DNA from 3 places in the Streptomyces sp. NPDC041713 genome. Region 1 is predicted to be linked to each of the others. Evidence: predicted binding sites of a transcription regulator. Region 1 holds the regulator's gene; each other region holds the start of a gene.
The links. Region 1 encodes HspR, which represses chaperone genes until heat shock. Its sites were predicted from a motif close to TTGAGNNNNNNNNNCTCAA; they were not measured.
Positions count from the first base shown of each region.

Region 2: a site for HspR is predicted at 2,968-2,986, ahead of dnaK (molecular chaperone DnaK). Genes of this name have one in related genera too.
Region 3: a site for HspR is predicted at 1,826-1,844, ahead of lon (endopeptidase La). Genes of this name have one in related genera too.

Region 1 is NZ_JBVIZY010000003.1:311,023-316,475, forward strand. It holds gene ACZ6CV_RS10995 (helix-turn-helix transcriptional regulator) at 1-657, shown strand, start outside; gene ACZ6CV_RS11000 (helix-turn-helix transcriptional regulator) at 726-1,661, shown strand; gene ACZ6CV_RS11005 (hypothetical protein) at 1,919-2,425, opposite strand; gene ACZ6CV_RS11010 (heat shock protein transcriptional repressor HspR) at 2,511-2,963, opposite strand; gene dnaJ (molecular chaperone DnaJ) at 2,968-4,161, opposite strand; gene grpE (nucleotide exchange factor GrpE) at 4,204-4,905, opposite strand; gene dnaK (molecular chaperone DnaK) at 4,905-5,453, opposite strand, start outside.
Region 2 is NZ_JBVIZY010000004.1:767,052-772,504, forward strand. It holds gene narJ (nitrate reductase molybdenum cofactor assembly chaperone) at 1-241, shown strand, start outside; gene narI (respiratory nitrate reductase subunit gamma) at 238-960, shown strand; gene dnaK (molecular chaperone DnaK) at 992-2,899, opposite strand; gene ACZ6CV_RS16340 (OsmC family protein) at 3,049-3,474, opposite strand; gene ACZ6CV_RS16345 (SAM-dependent methyltransferase) at 3,658-4,458, opposite strand; gene ACZ6CV_RS16350 (VOC family protein) at 4,590-4,997, shown strand; gene ACZ6CV_RS16355 (LysE family translocator) at 5,102-5,453, shown strand, end outside.
Region 3 is NZ_JBVIZY010000002.1:156,276-161,728, forward strand. It holds gene lon (endopeptidase La) at 1-1,803, opposite strand, end outside; gene ACZ6CV_RS05585 (oxidoreductase) at 1,978-2,871, shown strand; gene ACZ6CV_RS05590 (methyltransferase) at 3,005-4,042, shown strand; gene ACZ6CV_RS05595 (rhomboid-like protein) at 4,037-4,984, opposite strand; gene ACZ6CV_RS05600 (spermidine synthase family protein) at 5,224-5,453, shown strand, end outside.

The DNA.
Region 1 (5,453 bases):
GTCCTCATCATCCAGCCAGGTGGCGCCCGGCGCCCCAAACACATGGCCGAGTCTCTCCCCAGGGCTGAGGAGGTCCTCTCCAAGGGCGCCCGCATGCGGACCCTCTACCAGCACACGACGCGCTACTCATTGCCGGCGCTCGCCCACTACGAACAGCTGCAAGGCGATGTGGAAGTACGCACGCTGAGTGAAGTGTCCGAGCGTCTGTTCATCTTCGACCGGACCACGGCCTTCATTCCGGCGTCCAGCGACCGCAGTCACAAAGTAGCCCTGGAACTACGGCACCCCGCTGTGGTCAACGCCCTCGTCATCATGTTCCAACAGCTGTGGAGCCTGGCCACCCCCATGTTCCCCCTGCCGGCCCCGCAACCCGCGCAGAGGGGTGTCACTGCCCGGCAACGAGCGATCGCGGCGCTCCTGATCGAGGGACTCACGGACAACGAGATAGCGGCCCGCCTGGGATTGAACGTTCGGACCGCCCGAGTGCACATCGCGAAGCTGGCCGCCAAACTCGGCAGTCGCAGCCGTGCGGAACTCGGCTATCTCATCGGCCAGTCGAAGATCCTCGCCGAGTTCCCCTCCGAAGAGACGGCTCGGCATCACAGATCTGCGGAGGTCCCCGGCGCCGCACCGGAGAGGAACGGGGGCACCACCTGATGCGACAGCACGTTCCCCACGACGCCGAGGAGCTCTGCGGTACGGGCTCGGCTCTCTACGCGCGAGCGTTGCGCGAGGGCCGCATTCCGCGTGAAGACGTCGAGGTCGCACCCTGCCTGGTCGACTTCGGGTTGCTCCATCCCGAACTCGACGATGTGCGATGGCTGCGGCCGGCCACGCCGCATGCCGTCCTCTCGCAGCTCGTGCGCACGATCGAGAACCGCATTGTCACCCATCGGGAACGTGAAGAGATGCTCACAGCGGCGTTCCGGCCGTTCTTGGCCCTCGACGCCGAGCGCCGCTCGCCCGAGCCTGACGACGATCCCGGCATAGCCGTCCTCTCCGGCGCGCAACGCATCAACACGGCTGTTGCCCACGCCATGGGTGAAGCAACGGACGAGTTCCTGGCCGTCCAGCCCGACAACTCACGGCAACCGCAGGAGTTGGCCACCGCCCTTGCCCAGGGCCTGCCTGCCCTGCCCCGCAACTGTCGTATGAGAACCCTCTGTCAGAAAGCGACCAGTCCTTCCCGCGCGCCCCTCGCGCAGCTCCATCGGCTGCGGGGTGACGTTGAAGCCCGCACGCTCGACGAGGTGACCGAACCCCTCCTCATCTTCGACCGGACCGTGGCCTTCATCCCGATGGGCCAGTACCGCAGGGACGCTCTCGAATTGCGCAATCCGGCTCTCGTCCAGTACTTCGCCACCACGTTCTGGCGGCTGTGGGGACTGGCGGCCCCTTTGTGGACGCGGCGCGCCGCCCCCTCGGAGAACCGGGAAGCCACCCCGAGAAGCCCGGCGGGCGGCATGACCACGATCCAGCACACGGTCGCCACCCTCCTCGTCGAAGGCCTCACCGACGCCGAGATCGCCGGCCGTCTCGGCATGAACATCCGCACCGCCCGCGTCCACATCGCCAAACTCGCCGCCACCCTCGGCAGCCACAGTCGCGCCCAACTCGGGTATCTCATCGGGCAGTCGGGGATCCTCGGTCGGGGCGAGTGAAGCGTCCGGTGTGTGGGCATATGGGACCGTTCGCGTCCCCCTCAGCTCGCTGCACGGCAACAAAATGGCGCTTCCCGCGCCCGGGCGGGGCGGGCAGGCTGGCCGTGGCGGAAGGGGGCTCCAGCCGGCGTCCATCCGCCCGGCGAACCGTCCCGTCCACCGACCACGGCGGGGCCTCGCCGCGACGGGCGCCCCGGTCGTTTACTCCCCCGTAGGCGGCCGGGGTGCTGCGCGGACGGCGTCAGCCGGCCGTTTACTCAGGCGTCCACCCACTCCCGCAACAGCCCCTCCCGCTCCGCCGCCCGCGGCGTCCCGCCCTCGTGGGTGCGGCCCCAGGCCGACATCGCCGCCAGCGTGGTCAGGAGCGTGCCCGCGCCCTCCGTCAGGCGGGCCAGGAGGGCGCGGGAGAGGTCGTACTCCGTGCGGGAGTAGCCGACCGCCGGGGCCGTGTACGCCGTCAGCTCCGTGGTGGCGTCCGCCGCGTCCGTGATCCGTACCGTCATCGTCGGCGCCTCGTCGCCGCCGCCCAGGCCCAGCGTGAGCGCCATGTCGAACGCCGCGCCCACGTGCCGCTTCAGGGACTTCACCGGCGCGTGCTCGACGGCCAGCGCGTGCACGTCCTCCCACGGCCACATGCCCGACTGGCGGTCGCCCAGGGCCAGTACGCCCTCCGGGGTCAGCCGGACACCGGGAGCGAGGCCGGCCGGCTTCGCGCCCACGTACACGTCGCCCTCGGCGATCCAGAACAGCCCCACCATGGCCATGGCCAGCCCCACTCCCCGTAACCCGGATACAACGATGCGGGGCCGGGAGGTTGCCACCTCCCGGCCCCGCACAAGCCTACGAAACCTACTGCTCGGTCGCCCGCTTGGGACGCCACACCACCAGCGCGCTCGCCTGCTGCACGTCCTGGTAGGGGACGAGGTCGCGACGGTACGAGGCGTGCACCGCCGCCTCACGCTGCTGCATGGCCGCGGCGGCTCCCTCCACGGCCGCGGAGAGCTCCGCGATCCGCGACTGGAGCGCGGTGACCTGGTTCTCCAGCTCGATGATCCGCTTGATGCCGGCGAGGTTGATGCCCTCTTCCTGCGACAACTGCTGCACCGTGCGCAGCAGTTCGATGTCGCGGGCGGAGTAGCGTCGGCCGCGCCCCGCGGTCCGGTCCGGCGAGACCAGACCGAGGCGGTCGTACTGCCGCAGGGTCTGCGGGTGCAGACCGCTCAGCTGGGCGGCCACCGAGATGACGTACACCGGTGTCTCGTCGGTGAGTTGGTACGGATTGCGACGGCCGACCCTGTCCATGGGGTCACGCTCCCTTCGCGGCCTGGAACAGTTCTGCCCGCGGGTCGTCGCCCGCAGTCGCCTTGCGGTAGGACTCCAGTGCTTCCTTCGCCCCGTCGCTCAACGACGTCGGGACGGAGACCTCCACCGTCACGAGCAGGTCGCCCCTGCTGCCGTCCTTGCGGACCGCGCCCTTGCCGCGGGCCCGCATCGTACGACCGTTGGGGGTGCCCGCGGGGAGCTTCAGGGTGACCGGCGGGCCGCCCAGGGTGGGCACCTTCACCTCGCCGCCCAGCGCCGCCTCGGGATACGTCACCGGCACCGTGACCGTGAGGTTGTCGCCCTTGCGGCCGAAGACCGGGTGGCTGTCGACGTGCACCACCACGTACAGGTCGCCGGCCGGGCCGCCGCGCTCGCCGGGCGCGCCCTTGCCGCGCAGCCGGATGCGCTGCCCGTCCGAGACGCCCGCCGGGATGCGCACTTGCATCGTGCGCGACGACTTGGCGCGGCCGCTGCCGCCACAGGTGTCGCAGGGGTCCTGGGCGATCAGCCCGCGGCCCTTGCAGTCCATGCACGGGTCGGTGAGGGAGAACCCTCCGCCGCCGCCCCGCGAGACCTGGCCCGTGCCGACGCAGGTCGGGCACACGCGCGGCGTGCCGTTCTTGTCGCCGGTGCCGGAGCACGCCTTGCAGGCGGCCTGGGAGGACATGCGCAACGGCACCGTCGCGCCGTCGACCGCCTCCGTGAAGCTCAGCGTGACCTCGGACTCGATGTCCTGGCCGCGCCGCGGCTGCGTCCGCGCGCCGGCCCCGGCACCCGCGCCGCCGCGGTTGAACAGGCCCCCGAAGACGTCACCGAGGCCGCCCCCGAAGCCGCCGCCGGCCGCTCCACCGCCACCCGGGGCGCCGCCTCCGAAGAGGTCGCCCAGGTCGAAGTTGAACGAACCGCCGCCGCCTCCGGGGCCCTGCCGGAATCCGCCGTTGCCGAAGAGAGCACGCGCTTCGTCGTACTCCTTGCGCTTCTTGGGGTCGCCGAGGATGTCGTTCGCCTCGGAGATCTCCTTGAAGCGCTCCTCCGCCTTGGTGTTGCCCTTGTTGGCGTCCGGGTGGTTCTCGCGGGCGAGCTTCCGGTACGCCTTCTTGATCTCGGCTTCGGTGGCGTCCTTGGGGACGCCGAGGACCTTGTAGTAGTCCTTCTCGATGAAGTCCTTGGTGCTCATCCTCGACGCACCCCCTTCCGGTTGTCCCTCGTCGGTTCAGCGTCAGCCCTCGTCCGGGCCACCGCTGTCCTTCTCCGTCGGCTCGGCCGACTCGGTGTCGGCCTCGGCCGTCTCGCCCTTGACCGTCTGCGCGCCGGGCTGCGGCTCGGCGACGGCCACCCGCGCGGGGCGGATGGTGCGCTCGCCGATGCGATACCCCGGCTGCAGGATCGCGACGCACGTCGTCTCGGTGACGTCCGGTGCGTAGCTGTGCATCAGGGCCTCGTGGATCGTCGGGTCGAAGGGCTCGCCCTCCTTGCCGAACTGCTGCAGCCCCATCTTGGCGACGACGGTCTCCAGGGACTCCGCCACCGACTTGAAGCCGCCCACCAGCTCGCCGTGCTCACGGGCGCGGCCGATGTCGTCGAGGGTGGGGAGGAGCTCGGAGAGGAGGTTCGCCGAGGCGATCTCCTTCACCGTCACCTTGTCCCGCTCCACCCGACGGCGGTAGTTCTGGTACTCGGCCTGCAGCCGCTGGAGGTCCGCGGTGCGCTCGCCGAGCGCGGTGCGCACCTGGTCCAGCTGGGCGGTCAGGCCCACGTCCTGGGCGGACGTCTTGCTGCTTTCCGCGTCCCCGGCCGGGGCCGCCGCGCCCTCCTCGGTGGAGGGCTCGGCGGCCTTCGGCGCGGCGTCATCAGAGGTGGCGCCAGAGGGGACGTCGGGCTTCTCGGCGCTGTCGCCGAAACCCGGGGTCTCCTCGGTCATCAGGCAGCGCCACCCTTCGCGTCACCGGGCTTCTCGTCGTCCACGATCTCGGCGTCGACGACGTCGTCGTCGGCCTTGGCGTCGGCGTCCGGGCCGGGGGCCGCGCCCTCGGCGCCCGCGCCGGCGGCCTGGGCGTCGGCGTACATGGCCTGGCCCAGCTTCTGCGAGACGGCGGCGACCTTCTCGGTGGCGGTGCGGATCTCGGCCGTGTCGTCGCCCTTGAGCTTCTCCTTCAGCTCGCCGACGGCGGTCTCGACCTCGGTCTTCACGTCACCCGGGACCTTGTCCTCGTTGTCCTTGAGGAACTTCTCGGTCTGGTAGACGAGCTGCTCGCCCTGGTTGCGGGACTCGGCGGCCTCGCGGCGGGCGTGGTCCTCGTCCGCGTACTTCTCGGCCTCCTGGCGCATCCGGTCGACCTCGTCCTTCGGCAGCGAGGAGCCGCCGGTGACGGTCATCTTCTGCTCCTTGCCCGTGCCCAGGTCCTTCGCGGTCACGTGCATGATGCCGTTGGCGTCGATGTCGAAGGAGACCTCGATCTGCGGGACGCC
Region 2 (5,453 bases), on a different contig from region 1:
GTTCTCCGCGCACGCCGGGCCGGTGCTCCTGACGGAACACCGCGGCGGCCTCGAACTGCTGCGGATCGCGCTCGCCGACTTCGGCACGCCGTACGCGGCGGTCCTGGAGGCGGTGTGCGCGACCCTGCCGGGCCCCACGCCCAAGGACCGCGCCGAGGCCCAGGCCCTCGCCCGCTCCGGGCCGCCGCGCGAGGACGTCGGCCTGCAACCCTTCGCACTCATCGGGGAGCGCCCCTCATGAAAACGCTGCTGTGGGGCGTGCTCCCCTACGTCGCCTTCGTCCTGCTCGTCGCGGGCATCGTCTGGCGCTACCGATACGACAAGTTCGGGTGGACGACCCGCTCCTCCCAGGTGTACGAGTCGAAGCTCCTGAACATCGCGTCGCCGATGTTCCACTACGGCATCCTCTTCGTGCTCGTCGGCCACCTGGTGGGGCTGTTCCTGCCGCAGTCGTGGACGGACAAGGTGGGCCTGACCGAGCACACGTACCACCTGTTCTCGCTGTACGGCGGCACCGCGGCCGGCATCCTGCTGGTCCTCGGCATCCTGCTGCTGCTCTACCGGCGGCGGACCAACGCGCCGGTGTTCCGTGCGACGACGGCCAACGACAAGCTGATGTACCTGGTGCTGTTCGCGGCGATCGTGCTCGGCATGGTCGCCAAGCTGACGCACGCGTCGGGCGACGGCTACAACTACCGCGCGTCCATTGCCCCATGGGCACGCAGCCTCTTCACGCTGCAGCCGGACATCGACCGGATGACGGGGGTGCCGCTGCTGTACGAGATCCACGCGGTGGTCGGGATGGCCCTCATCGCGCTGGTGCCGTTCACCCGGCTCATCCACATGTTCAGCGCACCGGTGCAGTATCTGTTCCGGCCGTACGTGGTCTACCGCACCAAGGATCCCAAGCGGGTCGGGGCGCGGCCGGACCGGCGGGGCTGGGAGCGGACGGGTTCCTGACCCACCCGCTCCCCGCCCGCTCCCCTGCCGGTTACGGGGTGGCGCCCTTGTCGCGGTCGTCCCCGCCTCGGTCGGCCCCGCTCCGATCGTCCTCGTCCACGATCTCGGCGTCGACCACGCTGTCCTCGGCAGCGGCCTCCGTACCCTGCGTGCCCCCCGTGGCCTGTTGCTCCTGGGCGGCCCCGCCTGCCTCCGCGTACATCGCCTGGCCCATCTTCTGGCTGACGGCGGCCAGCTTCTCCGCGCCGGCGCGCAGGGCCGTCGTGTCGTCGCCGCGGTTCTTGAGGATCTCCTTCAACTCCGCGGCGGCCGACTCCACTTCGGACGTCGTGGCGGCGGGCACCTTGTCGCCGTTGTCCCGCAGGAAGCGTTCCGTCTGGTAGACGAGCTGCTCCGCCTGGTTGCGGGTCTCCGCCGCCTCGCGCCGTTTGCGGTCCTCCTCCGCGTGCTCCTCGGCCTCGCGCACCATGCGGTTGATGTCGTCCTTGGGCAGCGCGGAGCCACCGGTCACGGTCATGCGCTGCTCGCGCCCGGTGGCCTCGTCCTTCGCCGAGACGTGCATGATGCCGTTGGCGTCGATGTCGAAGGTGACCTCGATCTTGGGGACGCCGCGCGGGGCGGGCGGCAGCCCGGTCAGGTCGAAGACGCCGAGCTTCTTGTTGTACGCGGCGATCTCCCGCTCGCCCTGGAAGACCTGGATGCCGACCGAGGGCTGGTTGTCCTCGGCGGTGGAGAAGGTCTCCGAACGCCGCGTGGGAATCGTGGTGTTGCGCTCGATGAGCTTGGTCATGATGCCGCCCTTGGTCTCGATGCCGAGGGACAGCGGCGTCACGTCGAGCAGCAGCACGTCCTTGACGTCGCCGCGGATCACCCCGGCCTGCAGCGCGGCGCCGAGCGCCACCACCTCGTCGGGGTTGACGCCCTTGTGCGGGTCCTTGCCGGTGAGCTCCCTGACCAGCTCCGTCACCGCGGGCATCCGGGTGGAGCCGCCGACCAGGATCACGTGGTCCACGGCGGAGAGCTTGACGCCGGCGTCCTTCACCGCCTGGTGGAACGGCTCCTTGCAGCGGTCGAGCAAGTCGGCGGTCAGCTCCTGGAACTGGGCGCGGGTCAGTTTCTCCGCCAGGTGCAGCGGTCCCTCGGCCGAGGCGGTGATGTAGGGCAGGTTGGTGTCGGTCTCGCTCGACGAGGACAGCTCGATCTTCGCCTTCTCGGCGGCCTCCCGCAGGCGTTGCAGCGCCATCTTGTCCTGGCCGAGGTCCACGCCGTGGCCGTTCTTGAACTGGCGGACCAGGTGCTCGACGATCCGCTGGTCCCAGTCGTCGCCGCCGAGCCGGGTGTCGCCGTTGGTGGCCTTCACCTCGATGACGCCCTCGCCCATCTCCAGGAGCGAGACGTCGAAGGTGCCGCCGCCGAGGTCGAAAACGAGCACCGTCTCGTCGTCGCCCTTGTCGAGGCCGTACGCGAGGGCCGCCGCCGTCGGTTCGTTGATGATGCGCAGGACGTTGAGCCCCGCGATCTCGCCGGCCTCCTTGGTGGCCTGGCGCTGGGTGTCGTCGAAGTACGCGGGCACGGTGACCACCGCGTCCCTGACGTCCTCGCCCAGATAGGACTCGGCGTCGCGCTTGAGCTTCTGCAGGACCCGCGCGGACAGTTCCTGCGCGGTGAAGCGGGTGCCGTCCACAGATCCTTCCGCCGGGAACCGCCAACCGCCGTCGCCCATATGCCGTTTGACGGAGCGCGCGGTGCGCTCCACGTTGGTGACCGCCTGCCGCTTGGCGACCTCGCCCACCAGAACGTCGCCGTTCTTGGCGAACGCGACGACCGAGGGCGTGGTGCGGGCCCCCTCCGCGTTGGCGACGACGGTGGGCTCACCGCCCTCCAGTACGGCCACCACTGAGTTCGTCGTACCGAGATCGATCCCGACCGCACGTGCCATGGTCCAGTCCCTTCCGCCGCGGGCTCACGTCCCCGTATCCAGGTCTACTCCATTCCCCATCACAAAACTTGAGCGGGCTGTTGTCAATGCCGCGCGTGACAATGCCGCCACCCCGGAGAGGGGCGGCGGCATCGTCAACAGGCGCCGGGTCAGGCCAGCTTGGCCGAGAGCGTGATGGGCGTGGCCGACAGGGCCTGGCTCACCGGGCAGCCCGCCTTGGCGGTCTCGGCGGCCTCGACGAAGCCGGCCTCGTCGAGGCCCGGCACGACGCCCTCGACGGTGAGGTGGATGCCGGTGATGCCGGTGCCCGGCTGCAGGGTCACGTCGGCGGACGTGGTGAGCCGGGTGGGCGGGTTGCCGGCGCCGGTCAGGGTGTGCGACAGCGCCATGGCGAAGCAGCTGGAGTGTGCGGCGGCGATCAGCTCCTCCGGGCTGGTCTTGCCGTTCGCCTCTTCGGCGCGCGACGGCCAGGACACCGCCTGCTCGCCGATGCCGGAGGAGTCGAAGGTGACGGTGCCCGAGCCCTCCGTCAGAGAGCCTTCCCAGACCGTGTGCGCGGAGCGCGTGGTTGCCACGATGCAGTTCCCTTCAGTGCGGTTCATGAGGTTCGGCGCGGTTCCGCGAGCGGAACTTCCGTTGCCGCCATCCGATCACACTCCGCGTGAAAACGGCGCACGCGGCCGCAGGGGTGGTCGCGTACGTGGCCGGTACGGGCCTGTACGGGCTGGTACGGGGCCGGCGCCACGCCCCGCCCCCCGTCAGCGCTTGCGGGCCACCGCCCCGTACATCGCGATGGCCCGGTCGTCGATGCCTTCCTGCGTCGGGCCGGGCCGCCACTTGTGCACCTGGGTGACTCCCGGGTCGAGCAGGTCCATCCCGTCGAAGAAGGACGTGGCGGTCGGCAGGTCGCGCAGCACCATGGGCATGCCTTGCTGCGCGTACTCCTCGGCCACGCGTCCGACCTCCTCGGGGGCGAAGTCGGCGGTGCCGATGGTCAGCGCGAGGAAACTGCCGGAGGGCAGCGGGTCGAGCAGCCGCCGGACCAGGCGCTGGTCGTCCGGGGGCAGGATGAAGTGCAGGATCCCGATGATCATCAGCCCCACGGGCTCGCCGAGGTCGATCAGGGCGCGGAACTCGGGGCTGTCCAGGATGGCGTCCGGGTCGTGCATGTCGGCGTCGACGTAGGCGGTCGCGCCCTCCGGGGAGCTCTGCAGCAGGGCGCGGGCGTGGGCCAGCACGATGGGGTCGTTGTCGACGTAGACGACGCGGGACTCCGGCGCGACGTCCTGCGCGACCTCGTGCAGGTTGGGGGCGGTGGGCAGGCCGGTGCCGATGTCGAGGAACTGGCGGACGCCCTGCTCCTGGGCGAGGTAGCGCCCGGCGCGGTGCATGAACCGCCGGTTCTCCCGCATGTGCACGGGCAGCGCGGGCCAGTGCCGGCACATGACGTCGCCCGCCTCGACGTCGACCAGGTAGTGGTCCTTGCCGCCCAGGATGTAGTCGTACACCCGCGCCGAGTGGGCCGTCGAGGTATCGATCCGATCGCCTGCGCCGTGCATGGGCAACTCCGCTCTTCACCGCTGGACTTGAGCTGGCACCGAGACGTCCTGGGACGACTCGGCAGTCATTGAACTGCAGACGTTACGCCGGGAACTCACCGGGGCCGCACCCGCCTTGTTGGGGTGCGCCGATGTCCTCGATGTCATCACTGCCGGTCGTGAAGAAGTTCCAGGTCACCTTCGACTGCGCGCAGCCCGAACGCGTCGCCCGCTTCTGGTGCGAGGCGCTGGGGTACGAGCTCGCGCCGCCTCCCGAAGACCGCGGCGCGTGGGCCGCCTGCGCGGATCCCACGGGGGTGGGCCCGCGGCTGTACTTCCAGCGCGTCCCGGAGGGAAAGACCGTCAAGAACCGGGTGCATCTGGACGTACGGGCCGGCACCGGCCTGGTGGGCGAGGAACGTCTGTCGACGCTCGAAGCGGAGTGCGCGCGCCTGGTCGCACTCGGCGCGACCCGCGTGCGGCTGCTGCCTGCCGACGAGGAGAACGAGTCGTGCCTCGTGATGCAGGACGTCGAGGGCAACGAGTTCTGCCTCGACTGAGCGTAGGCCCGTCCACCGTTTTGCCGACAGACGTGCGCCCGACGCCGATCTGCGGGTAGGGGTAAGCCCCTGAGCCTGCTCTTGGCGGACGAGACGGAGCGCGAATGTCGGTCGACCTCATCGGTTTCCTCGGCGTGGTGCTGGTGGCGTACGTGGTACCCGGCCCGGATTTCCTGGTGGTGGTCCGGTCGGCGGTCGAGCATCCGGCCAGGGGACGAGCGGCCGCGCTCGGCGCACAGGCCGGGCTGTGCGTGCACATGCTCGCCGCCGCAGTCGGTCTGTCGGTGATCGCCACCCGCTCGCCGGCGGTATACGACACGATCAAACTCTTGGGCGCGGCCTACCTGGTCCACCTGGGTGTACGTGCGGTGCGTGCCGCCCGACGAGCCGCTCGGGAGCGGGCTGCCGGAGGGACGACGCACGGGGGCCGCCGCCGCCCGGATGACCTCCCTCAAC
Region 3 (5,453 bases), on a different contig from region 1:
CTCCGGCACGTGGTGCGGGCGTCCGATGAGTTCGCGCAGGTCGGCGTCGGTGACGGTGAACGGCAGTTCCCTGTCGCCCAGTTCGTGCTGCGCCGCGACCTTGCGGAGCAGTCGTGCGATGGAGCGCTCCAGGTTGCGCACGCCCGCCTCGCGGGTGTACTCGCCGGCGAGCTTGCGCAGCGCGCTCTCGTCGAGCGTCACCTCGTCCCGCTCCAGGCCGGCCCGCTCCAGCTGGCGCGGGAGCAGGTGGTCGCGGCCGATGGTGACCTTCTCGTCCTCGGTGTAGCCGTCGAGCCTGACCAGCTCCATGCGGTCGAGCAGGGCCTCGGGGATGGCCTCCAGGACGTTCGCCGTCGCGAGGAACACGACGTCGCTCAGGTCGAGTTCGACCTCCAGGTAGTGGTCCCGGAAGGTGTGGTTCTGGGCCGGGTCGAGGACTTCGAGGAGGGCGGCGGCCGGATCGCCCCGGAAGTCCGAGCCGACCTTGTCGATCTCGTCGAGGAGCACCACCGGGTTCATCGACCCGGCCTCCTTGATCGCCCGTACGATCCGTCCGGGCAGCGCGCCCACGTACGTACGACGGTGGCCGCGGATCTCCGCCTCGTCGCGGACGCCGCCGAGCGCGACGCGCACGAACTTGCGGCCCATGGCGTGCGCGACGGACTCGCCGAGCGAGGTCTTGCCGACGCCGGGCGGGCCGACGAGGGCGAGCACGGCGCCGCCGCGGCGCCCGCCGACCACCCCGAGGCCGCGGTCGCTGCGGCGCTTGCGCACCGCGAGGTACTCGGTGATGCGCTCCTTGACGTCCTGGAGCCCGGAGTGCTCGGCGTCGAGGATCTCCTGGGCGCCCTTGATGTCGTACGCGTCCTCGGTGTGTTCGTTCCACGGGAGTTCGAGGACGGTGTCGAGCCAGGTCCTGATCCAGGAGCCCTCCGGCGACTGGTCGCTGGACCGCTCCAGCTTGTCGACCTCCTTGAGGGCGGCCTCGCGGACCTTCTCCGGCAGGTCGGCGGCCTCGACGCGGGCGCGGTAGTCGTCGGACTCCTCACCCTCCTGCTCGCCGTTGATCTCGCGCAGCTCCTTGCGGACGGCGTCGAGCTGGCGGCGCAGCAGGAACTCGCGCTGCTGCTTGTCGACACCCTCCTGGACGTCCTTCGCGATGGACTCGGCGACGTCCTGCTCGGCGAGGTGCTCGCGCAGCTGCTCGGTGGCGAGCTTGAGGCGGGCGACCGCGTCCTCGGTCTCCAGGAGCTCGATCTTCTGCTGGACGGTCAGGAACGGCGAGTACCCGGAGTTGTCGGCGAGCGCCGAGACGTCGTCGATCTGCGTGACGCGGTCGACGACCTGCCAGGCGCCGCGCTTCTTCAGCCAGCTGGTGGCGAGCGCCTTGTACTCCTTGACGAGCTCGGTGACGGAGCCGGGCAGCGGCTCGGGCACGACGTCGTCGACCTTGGTGCCCTCGACCCAGAGCGCGGCGCCGGGACCGGTGGTGCCGGCCCCGATCCGCACCCGGCTGCGGCCGCGGATGAGCGCGCCGGGATCGCCGTCGGAGAGCCGGCCGACCTGCTCGACGGTGCCGAGGACGCCGGTCGCGGCGTACGTCCCGTCGACGCGCGGAACAAGCAGCACCTTCGGCTTGCTGTCGCCACTGGACCGCGCGGCGGCCTGCGCGGCCTCGACCGCGGCCCGCACGTCCGCGTCGGACAGATCGAAGGGCACCACCATCCCGGGCAGAACGACCTCGTCGTCGAGCGGCAGCACCGGCAGGGTGAGCGACGTGTACGTGGTGGACTCAGCAGCCATGATCTCCCCTTCGGCATTCAAGTTGAGCTATACCGACTCAATGCATGTGAGCCCCGGGATGTTCCCCACCCGGCGTTCGCTGTGAGCGATCACCCGAAAACCGTTCGCCGTCCCGCGTCCCGCTCCCTAAGGTCCTCGACGGTGCCGCGATCGGTGCCGTTGAGGTTCGCGCAGGTGAGGAGCACGGTGATGGGGCGGCAGGGGCGGCCAGTAGTGGTCGGTGGGGCCGGGGGCGACAGGGGGTCGCGGGTCTGGTTCGTCACCGGGAGCAGTTCGGGGCTCGGGCGGGCCCTGGTGCGGGCCGCCGTCGCGCACGGGGACCGGGTCGTGGCCACCGCGCGGGACCTGTCCACCCTCGACGACCTCGTCGCGCTCGCGCCGGAGCGGGTCAGGGCGCTGCGTCTCGACGTGACCGACGCGGAATCCGTACAGGCCGCGGTCGCGGGTGCCGAAGAGGCCTTCGGGGGGATCGACGTGCTGGTGAACAACGCCGCGTACGGGCTGCTCGGCGCCTTCGAGGAGCTCGGCGACGACCAGCTTCGCGCCAACTTCGAGACCAACGTCTTCGGCGTCATGACGGTCACCCGCGCCGTCCTGCCCCTCATGCGGCGGCGCCGCTCGGGGCACATCGTGCAGATGTCGTCCGTCAACGGCGTGGTGCCGGGGCCCGGCGGCGCGGCGTACGTCGGCACGAAGTACGCGCTCGAAGGGTTCTCCGCCGCCCTCGCCGCCGAGGTCGCGCACCTCGGCATCCGCGTCACGATCGTCGAACCCGGCCCGTTCCGCACCGACTTCGGCGGGCGCTCGCTGCGCTGGGGCACGCCGATGGCGGAGTACGCGGAGATCATCGCGCCCGCCCGCAGGGCCCTGGAGGCCTCGCACGGCAGCCAGTCCGGCGACCCCGCCCGCGGCGCCGAGGCGATCGTCGCCGCCGTGGGCCTCGACGAACCACCGCTGCGGCTGCCGCTGGGCGCCGAGGCGTTCGGCTGGATCAGGGCCCATTTCCAGTCACGTATCGAGGAGCTGGACGCGGTGGAGGAGCTCGGGGCCGACACGGCTTTCCGCTGATCACTCCCCCACCGGCCGTTCCCGGACCGGCCGTGCACGATCAGGCCGGTCCCCGGGGGTGGCCGCCGGGCGGCGTTCCCCTGCGGCCGTTCCGTTGGGACCGTGGACGCTCCTACTCCTCAGGAGGGCACCCATGGTGGACACACCCGGGACCGGCGACGACGACGTGCAGGACGTGGCCGGCCAGATCGTGGAGCTCGCGCTGGGCCACCTCTTCTCGGCGGCGCTGCGCACGGCGGTCCGGTGCGGGATCGCCGACCGGCTCGCCGCGGGCCCGCGCACCGCAGGGCAGTTGGCCGAACTGACCGACACCGACCCCGGCCACCTCCGCCGCGTCCTGCGCTACCTCGCCACGCGCGGCATCTTCCGCGAGGACGGGACGGGCGCGTTCCACCTCACGCCGCTCGCGCGGGCGCTGCGCACGGACGCGCCGGACTCGATGCACGCCGCGGTCCTGCTGATGACCGACCCCGCCTTCCAGCGGACCTCGGCGGGTCTCGAGGAGACGGTGCGCCGGGCCGGCGCGTCCTTCGAGCGCCTCTTCGGCAAGCCGCTCTTCACCTATCTGGCGGAGGATCCCGCGCTGCGGGAACTGTTCGACCGCGGCATGGCCTCGATCTCGGGTCCGGTCGACGCGGTGATCGCCGGCACGTACCCCTTCCCGGAGAAGGGCACCGTGGTGGACGTCGGGGGCGGCCGCGGCGGCCTGCTCCGCGCGGTCCTGCGCGGGCGCCCCGGCCTGACCGGCGTCCTCTTCGACCAGGAGCCCGTGATGCACACCCACGTGCTGGCCGACGACGAGTCGGTACGGGGCCGCTGGCGGGCCGAGCCCGGCGACTTCTTCACCGAGATCCCCGAGGGCGGCGACCTCTATGTGCTCAAGCACGTCCTGCACGACTGGCCGGACGAGGCGTGTCTGCGGATCCTGCGCAACTGCCGCGCGGTGATGACCCCGGAGGCCCGCCTCCTGATCGTCGACTGCGTCCTGCCCTCCGGCAACGCACCGCACCTGGGCAAGACCCTGGACGTGGCGATGGCGGCGGTCGTGGACGGCCAGGAGCGGACGGAGGACGAGTTCTCGGCGCTGCTCACGGGTGCGGGGCTGCGCCTGACGCGGATCCTGGCGACCGAGACGTATCCGTCGATCGTGGAGGCGGAAGCGTCGTCATGAGGCGGCGGGCCCCTCACCCGACGGGCGACGAGCCGCCCTGGAGTCGCCGACCGGCAACGAGCCGCCCTGGGGTCGCCGGCGCCGGAGCAGCGGCCAGGTGGAGACGCCGATCACCAGCGCGAGCAGGTGGCCCCAGTTCGTCATCGGGTCGGTGAACGCGATCAGATCCTCGATCAGCATGCACCCGAACCCGCCGAGGACGACCGCGCGCAGCCACGGCGTCAACAGCCCCGCGAGCGCGCCGACGCTGGCGGCCACGCCGAAGCTGATGCCGTAGTCGAGGCGGTGCAGCGAGCTGTCGGGCAGATGGCCCGCGAGGACCGACAGGCCGACCGGGACCTCGGTCACGAGCGTGGCGACGACGTGGCCGAGGAGGAAGACCCCGGCGGTGCGCAGCCCTCCGATGCGCCGCTCCAGCGCGGTCAGCACCAGCAGGAAGCCGATCGCGTACGGGGACGTGATGCCGCCCGCGACCCACAGGGCGCTGGCGAGAAGGACGAGGACGGGGGTGTGCGAGAGGTGCGCCACGTCGGTGCTCGACCCGCGCAGCAGCGCGGAGACGAGGTCGGGGTCCGCGTAGGCGGCGACCATCGAGGTGACGGCGAGCACAAGGGCGTACCCGAAGGTGAAGGGCGTACCGGTGGGGGTGGGCAGCAGGCGCCAGGGGCGGAGCCGGGCGATTCCCCCGGTGACGGGTCTTCTCGTGGCGACGGGCCTTCCCGCGGCGACGGAGCTTCCCGCGGCCGGGCTCCCGGCGGCGACTCCCCCGGCGGCGGCCGGCGCGGGCGCCTGCGCCACCCGAGGTCGACGCGTCGACTGTCGCGGTATGCCGTTCAGCCCGCCCGGCGCCCCACCGCCAGGCGCGGTCCCACCGCCAGGCACCGCCGGGTCAGGCGTCCGCACATCGGTCGCGGCCTCGGCGGCCTGCACGCTCTGGTTCACGGGTGAGGCGCTCCTTCCGTCCTGCCCCACCCTTTGCCCTCTTTTCCGGCGTTGTCTATGACAGGAACCACGTGAGGTACGTCTCACAGGCAACCCGCGGGACACATTCTGCGTCGCACGACCCCCCGACGCCGCGCGCCCCACCCGCGCCGCGCGCCCCGCCCACGCCACCCCGCGCCGCCCGCGCCCCCGCGAAAATCGGCTACAGCCACGGCCACGCCACGAATACCCTGGCGCCCATGCGCACCCCCACCGACGCCCCCGTCGTCATCGACCGGCGCGAGGGCCCTTACGGCGAGGTCGTCCTGCGGCGCCACGGTGAGCTGCTGCAGATCATCGCCAACGGCTGTTTCCTGATGGACACCTCCGACGGCCGCTCCGAGCGACTGCTCGTCGACGCGGCCCGCGACGCCCTCGACGACCGCCCGTCCCCCGCCGTCCTCATCGGCGGCCTGGGCGTCGGGTTCTC